Hyphomicrobium denitrificans ATCC 51888: one gene and its partner. The protein of the gene in region 1 binds, or shares a complex with, the protein of each later gene. Links are inferred from orthologs where the notes say so. Each region holds a gene or a part of one and is shown on either strand. Other genes may lie near its edges. The genes, in order: pnp and HDEN_RS04130.

Region 1 (3,236 bases):
AACGCGACGAAGTCCAACGACACCGGCTCGCCGGAAGTCCAGATCGCAGTGCTGACGCATCGCATCAACGAGCTGACCGAGCATTTCAAGCTGCACAAGAAAGACAATCACTCGCGTCGCGGGCTGCTGAAGATGGTCAGCCAGCGCCGTCAGCTGCTCGACTACGTGAAGAGCAAGGACAACGCGCGTTATCAGAAGATCATCGAAAAGCACGGTATTCGCCGCTAAGCCGCGAAGTCGCTTCGCGCTCAAGACGGGGCCATACATGGCCAAACGCGCAACGATCTAGAGAAGAGAGCCGTCGGCGCCCTTGGGGTGCCGGCGCAATAGGTGTTCGTCTGGCATGAGGCCGGCGAGCAAGTCCGACCGAACAGAAAAAGCGAAAACGAAAGATCCAACATGTTTGATATCCATCGAGTCGAAATCGATTGGGGTGGCCGCAAGCTGAAGCTCGAAACCGGCCACTATGCACGCCAGGCCGACGCGGCCGTGATGGCGCAATACGGCGACACGACGGTTCTGGCGACCGTCGTCGGCGCACGCTCCGTGAAGCCCGGCATCGACTTCTTCCCGCTCACCGTGAACTATCAGGAGCGCACGTACGCGGCGGGCAAGATCCCCGGCGGCTATTTCAAGCGCGAAGGCCGTCCGAGTGAAAAAGAAACGCTGACGTCGCGGCTCATCGATCGTCCGATCCGCCCGCTGTTCGTCGAAGGCTTCAAGAACGAAACACAGGTCGTCGTGACGGTGCTGTCGCACGATCTCGAAAACGATCCCGACATTCTCGGCATGGTGGCTGCATCCGCGGCGCTGACGCTTTCGGGCCTGCCGTTCCTCGGACCGATCGGCGGCGCCCGCGTCGGCCTCGTCAACGGTGAGCTGGTGCTCAATCCGATGATCGACGAGATGAAGGACAGCGCGCTCGATCTCGTCGTCGCCGGCACTGCCGACGCGGTGATGATGGTTGAATCGGAAGCCAAGGAGCTTCCCGAGGCGCAGATGCTCGAAGCCGTCGTGTTCGGCCACAAGCATATGCAGCCCGTGATCCAGGCGATCATCACGCTCGCCGAAAAAGCCGCGAAAGAGCCGTGGGACATCAAGATCCCCGACAAGGCGAAGTATGCGGGCGAGGTGAAGAAGCTCGCCGAGAAGACGCTGAAGCAGGCGTTCTCGACGAAGGAAAAGGGCAAGCGCCAGGACCTCGTCGCGGAAGCCAAGAAGGCGATTTCGGAAGGCATTTCGATTCCTGCCGACGATCCGAACGAGAAGGTCCTGCTCTCGGATGCCTTCAAGGCGCTTGAAATGGACATCATGCGCGGCGACGTTCTGAAGACGAAGATGCGCATCGACGGCCGCGACCTGAAGACGGTGCGTCCGATCCTGTCGGAAGTTCACGTTCTGCCGCGTACGCACGGCTCGGCGCTGTTCACGCGCGGTGAGACGCAGGCGCTGGTCGTCGCGACGCTCGGCACGGGCGAGGACGAACAGTTCATCGACAGCCTCGAAGGCACGAAGAAAGAGCGCTTCCTGCTGCATTACAACTTCCCGCCCTACTCGGTCGGCGAAGTTGGACGCATGGGTTCGCCGGGCCGCCGCGAAATCGGCCACGGCAAGCTCGCGTGGCGCGCCATTCATCCGATGCTGCCGTCGCAGGAAGACTTCCCCTACACGCTGCGCGTCGTCTCAGAGATCACCGAGTCCAACGGCTCGTCGTCGATGGCGACGGTCTGCGGTTCGTCGCTGGCTCTGATGGATGCGGGCGTGCCGCTGAAGTCGCCGGTCGCGGGCATCGCGATGGGTCTGATCAAGGAAGGCGACGAATTCGTCGTTCTCTCCGACATTCTCGGCGATGAAGATCATCTCGGCGATATGGACTTCAAGGTGGCGGGCACGGCCAATGGCGTGACGTCGCTGCAGATGGACATCAAGATCACCGGCATCACCGAAGAGATCATGCGCATCGCGCTCGATCAGGCGCATGATGGCCGCATCCACATCCTCGGCGAAATGGCGAAGTCGTTGACGGGCGCGCGCGAGGAACTCGGCGAGTTCGCGCCGCGTATCGAGACGATCAAGATCCCGGTCGACAAGATCCGCGAAGTCATCGGTTCGGGCGGTTCGGTCATCCGCGAGATCGTCGCGGAGTCGGGCGCCAAGATCGACATCGAGGACGACGGCACGGTGAAGATCGCGTCGGCCAATCGCGAGTCGATCGAGAAGGCGCTGGCGCGCATTCGCGGCATCACGTCGGAGCCCGAGGTCGGACAGATCTACAAGGGCAAGGTCGTGAAGGTGATGGAGTTCGGCGCGTTCGTGAACTTCTTCGGCGCGAAGGACGGACTGGTTCACATTTCGCAGCTTGCTCCGGGGCGTCCGGAGTCGGTCGGCGCGGTCGTCAAGGAAGGCCAGGAAGTTTACGTGAAGCTTCTGGGCTTCGATGATCGCGGCAAGACACGTCTGTCGATGAAGATCGTCGATCAGGCGACGGGCCAGGAAATTCCGCGTGCGGAAGGCGAGCCGGAAGAAGTCTTCGAGAGCCGTCCGCCGCGTCGTGAAGGTGGCCGTGGCGGTCCTCGCGGTCCGCGTCGCGATCGCAACTGATCGTCACGTTCGCATGACTGAATAACCGAGGCCGCCGGACTAATATTCGGCGGCCTTTTCTTTTCCAACTCCCTCACCTCATGGCCGGGTGTGACCCGGCGATCCAGAGCTGAACGGGTGGTGGTCGTATGTGGCTCTGGATGGCTGCCTCAAGGGCGGCCATGGCGTGGCGGGGTGTAGTGCGCGCGGGTTCGCATGTCGTTGAGCGGTCTCTGCGCTGCGATCGCAGCTGATCGATTTCGAGAGCTAAAAGAAAAGGGCCACCCGCGAGGATGGCCCTTTTAATTCCGCAATTTTAGCGGCTCAGTACCAGTAGCACTTGCCGTGTCTGCAAACGTGGTTGGTGCACTGGACGCGGCCGATGCCCTTCACGTGCTTGTGCCAGCCGTTCAGGCCGCGACGGCACTTGCGATGCCAGAAGTGCGCCTGCACGACGTTCGATGATTGCGCGCTGACGTCCTTGAGCAGGCTCAGCGGAGCGGGCGAAGCCGCGTTGGCTGATGCGCTGGAAAATGCGATGGCGGCGGCGAGCGATGCTGCCGCGAGCAAAATATTCTTTTTCATTGGTGGTACTCCTCTCTCCCAAACGCCGGAGGTTTTCGGGTTATGCGCGGTGACGCTAGCCGCGCGCCATC
Region 2 (3,945 bases), 2.7 Mb from region 1 along the record:
GCGCATATCGCTGTGCCTCAACCTCGATGTGTGTCTCGAGACACCGTGACGCTACAGATATTCAGCAAGTCCGGCCCGGTCAAACTCGCGGCCTCGGCGGATATGATCAGACATCATAATAGGGCGCGAGGATGGCACTTTCCCAGGCGCGACCGCCGCTATGTGCGCAAAAGGCCGCCGCACATATTCGTACGGCGACCTTTTTCTGTTTCAGACGCGCGTAGATTTACTCGCTGCTGAATTTCCGCTGCCACCAGCCTTTGCGCTGAGGGACCGCGGCTGCGGCGGCATCTGCCTCGGCGGCTTTTTCGCCTGGACCGACGACGACGCGTTCGATGCGCGGTTCGCTTGACCCGATTTCATGCCGACGGCGAGCCGGGGCAGCCGGGGCTGCGACCGGTTCCGACGCGACTTCTACTTCGGCTGCGATCGGCTGCGGGGCGGGCTCAGGCGCGAGGACGACGGGTGCAGGCTCTGGCGATTGGTCGACCTCTGCAGGTTCAGGTGCAGCGTCGTCGGCGCCATTGGCGGCGGACGGCACGTCCCAAACCCGGCGCGGACGCCGGCCGGAAGAGGGCGCTTTGGCGCGATCCGGTGCGCCGGTCTCGGCAGGCTCGTTCTGCTCCGCTGCTTCGACAACTTCAACGACTTCGACGGCCTCGTCAGAGCCTTCGTCGTCGAGATCCGGCTGGTCGGTGTCGGACGCAGTTGCGTCGGACGCTGCATCGCGTCCGCGTTCACGTCCGCGACGGCCGCCACGGCGTCCGCGTCTGCGGCGCTTGTTGGGTTTTTCGTCGGAACCTTGTCCGTTCGATGCTTCGGCGTGCGCGCCATCATCGACGGACGGCTGGTCGCCGAGACCTTCGATATCAGCTGTCGGCTCATCGAAGTCGGAATGCGCGTCGTCCGTTGCGGGCTGATCGCGTTCGGAGTCGTCCTCACGCTGCTCCAACGAGTACTCCTCGCCACGATCGTCGCCGCGGTCGCGTCCGCCTCTGCCGCGGCGTCTGCGGCGGCGGCTGCGACGCTGGCCGTTTTCCTCACCATCGCGGCTGCCGTTGCGCGTCTCGCGATCGATGACGTCCTCGTCAGCGTCTCCGGCCTCGTTCGCGGAATCCATGTCGGACGGCGCGTAGGAGGGCGCGTCGCCTTCAGCGTCGAAGCCCCAGTCCATGTTGACGGCGGCGCGTTCGGTCCGGCGTATCGGAAGAGCCGATGCGGCGCTGCGTTCGACGGTGAAGTTCGCACCCTGGACGCGGTCACTGCCGAGCACCGTCACGGAGTAGCCGTGCCGGACTTCCATGTCGGCGACGTAGGCGCGCTTGCTGTTCAGGATATAGAGCGCAACCGCGGACGTGGTGGTCGCGACGAGCGGGCCATTGGCGCCGGCCGTGATCGCATCCTCGATGCCGCGCAGCACTGCGAGCGCGATGCTTTCGGTCGAGCGGATGATGCCGGTGCCCTGGCAATGCGCGCATTGCGAGGTCGAACCTTCGAGCACGCCGGTTCTGAGACGCTGGCGCGACATTTCCATCAGGCCGAAATGCGAAATGCGGCCAAGCTGGATGCGTGCGCGATCGAAGCGAAGCGCGTCTTTCAGGCGGCGTTCCACCGCGCGATTGTTGCGCTTCTCCTCCATGTCGATGAAGTCGATGACGATGAGGCCCGCGAGGTCGCGAAGCTTCAACTGCCGGGCGATTTCGTCGGCGGCTTCGAGGTTCGTCGCGAGCGCGGTTTCCTCGATCGAGAATTCGCGCGTCGATTTTCCGGAGTTGACGTCGATCGCGACGAGAGCTTCCGTCTGGTTGATGACGATGTAGCCACCGGAGCGCAAGGTCACCTGCGGCTGGAACATCGCGTTGAGCTGGCGCTCGACGCCGTAGCGCGTAAACAGCGGCGTCGGCTCGCGATAAGCCACGACGTTCTTCGCGTGGCTCGGCATCAGCATCTTCATGAAGTCGGCGGCTTCCTGATGCCCGGCGTCGCCCGCGACGACGATTTCCTCGACGTCCTTGTTATAAAGATCGCGGATCGAGCGCTTGATCAGGTCGCCTTCCTCGTAGACGAGGCTTGGCGCCGTCGACTGCAGCGTGAGATCGCGGACGCTTTCCCAAAGGCGCAGCAGATATTCGAAATCGCGCTTGATCTCCTGCTTCGTCCGCGCGGCGCCGGCCGTGCGGATGATGAGGCCCATGCCCTCCGGAACCTCGAGTTCCTGGGCGATGGATTTCAGACGGCGGCGATCCTGCGGATTGGTGATCTTGCGCGAGATGCCACCACCGCGAGCGGTATTCGGCATCAGAACGGTGTAGCGGCCGGCGAGCGACAGATACGTCGTGAGAGCCGCGCCCTTGTTGCCGCGTTCTTCCTTGACGACCTGCACTAGGATGATCTGGCGGCGCTTGATGACTTCCTGGATCTTGTAGCTGCGCGGGCGGCGACGCTGGCGCGAGCGCGGTCCCTCGCGGAATTCCGGCTGCGAGCCTTCGTCGTGATGTTCGTGCTCGACAGAACCGTTGTCGTTCAGCGCGTCCTGATGTCCGGCGTAATCGTCCTCGACCGACGGCTGGTCGGAGAACTCGTGCTCCGGCTGTTCCTCATCGTTCGCGAGGACCGAAGGCGCGGCTTCGTCGTCTCGAGCGACTTCGCTCGCGGCCATCGGCGGTTCTTCGCCTTGGTCCGATGCAGCGGTTTCGTTTTCTTCCGGCGCGCTGAATTCGGCGGTCTCTTCAGGTGCAGGCTCGATGCGAACGTCTTCGACCGAGCGGCGAACGGCCGACGCGACGACCTTTACGGACGTCTCGCTTTCTTCGTCGCCACCGATCTCCTCGATGTGCTCGTCTTCCTCGACATCGACGATATGGGACACCTCAAGCGACGTGTCGGCGGGGGAAATGTCGCCGAAATCATCGCCGGGCGATTCCGGGCCGGTATCGGAGTCTGAGTGAGACCGCACATTGCGGCGCGCCAGCGCTTCGGCGCGACGGTCGGCAGCGGCTTCCAGTTCGGCTTCCGCAGCGGCTTCCTCGTCAAGCAGAGCCTGACGATCGGCGACCGGGATCTGATAATAGTCGGGATGGACTTCGTTGAACGCGAGAAAGCCGTGGCGATTGCCGCCGTAATCCACGAAGGCCGCCTGCAGCGACGGCTCAACGCGTGTCACTTTCGCGAGGTAGATGTTGCCGCGCAGAAGCTTGCGGGCAGCACTTTCGAAATCGAACTCCTCTACCCGGCCGTTGCGTTGGACCACGACCCGAGTCTCCTCGGGATGCGTGGCATCAATAAGCATTTTTGTATTTGACATTGATTGAATTCCTTGGCGCGCCTGAGCGGCTCGCATGCGGGATCGCCAGTAGCGGCGGTCATTGCGAGGTTCGTGCGGCGGCGCATTTTGTTGGCAGAATGTGCGGAAGTGTGAAAAGGCCAGGGCGATTGGCGCAGCACTCCACGTCCGGCGGCGCGCGTGCGGCTCACCGTTTCAATCGCGCGAACGGTTCGGACGATCGTCCTGCCGCTGCGGTTGTGAATGCTACGAGTTGGCGTCATGGCCCGTCGCGTAGTGCCCGGCTCCGCGCCAAATAGCGGAACGTCAGCCGGGGAATGGGTTTTGCGACGCTTATGGCGTCACGTTGAAAGAATGGCCGCCCGGTTACAGGTGATGCACATAACTAACCGGCAGGGGGCGACCGGCTCGAAGTCATCCATCCTTGACGCTGCCATAAGGACACTGCCCTAAGGGCTTGACGCCAAAGCGCATTTTTTTGAGCGACGCCGATACCCGTGCACCCGCTCAAAGCGTGCGATCCGTGCGCGGTTGGTTACCTGTGAACGCAGAAATTCAATTCTGCAGCAGGCCGACCAAATCACGCGGGCGCTTACCGATCTATCCCGCAGACGGGGGTCTGCAGCGCCATCGAATATAGTGAAAGTCTACGAGGTCGATCC

The links.
Region 2: the proteins of pnp (region 1) and HDEN_RS04130 are in contact, whole or in part, in a cryo-EM structure (PDB 9QH0), measured with the Escherichia coli proteins. The link is inferred for Hyphomicrobium denitrificans ATCC 51888 from one-to-one orthologs.

What each region holds. Positions count from the first base shown.
Region 1 is NC_014313.1:3,578,520-3,581,755, forward strand. The notes cover bases 79-3,000. They hold pnp (polyribonucleotide nucleotidyltransferase), read left to right. Parts: upstream 79-399; coding sequence 400-2,601; downstream 2,602-3,000. Other genes in these bases: rpsO (30S ribosomal protein S15), read left to right, coding at 79-228; HDEN_RS17355 (hypothetical protein), read right to left, coding at 2,905-3,000. Also shown: more of rpsO, read left to right, coding at 1-78; more of HDEN_RS17355, read right to left, coding at 3,001-3,165. UniProt on the Escherichia coli protein: Involved in mRNA degradation. Catalyzes the phosphorolysis of single-stranded polyribonucleotides processively in the 3'- to 5'-direction. Also involved, along with RNase II, in tRNA processing.
Region 2 is NC_014313.1:879,818-883,762, forward strand. The notes cover bases 27-3,657. They hold HDEN_RS04130 (Rne/Rng family ribonuclease), read right to left. Parts: upstream 3,305-3,657; coding sequence 227-3,304; downstream 27-226. In the rest of the region: HDEN_RS04125 (M48 family metalloprotease), read right to left, coding at 1-6. UniProt on the Escherichia coli protein: Endoribonuclease that plays a central role in RNA processing and decay. Required for the maturation of 5S and 16S rRNAs and the majority of tRNAs. Also involved in the degradation of most mRNAs.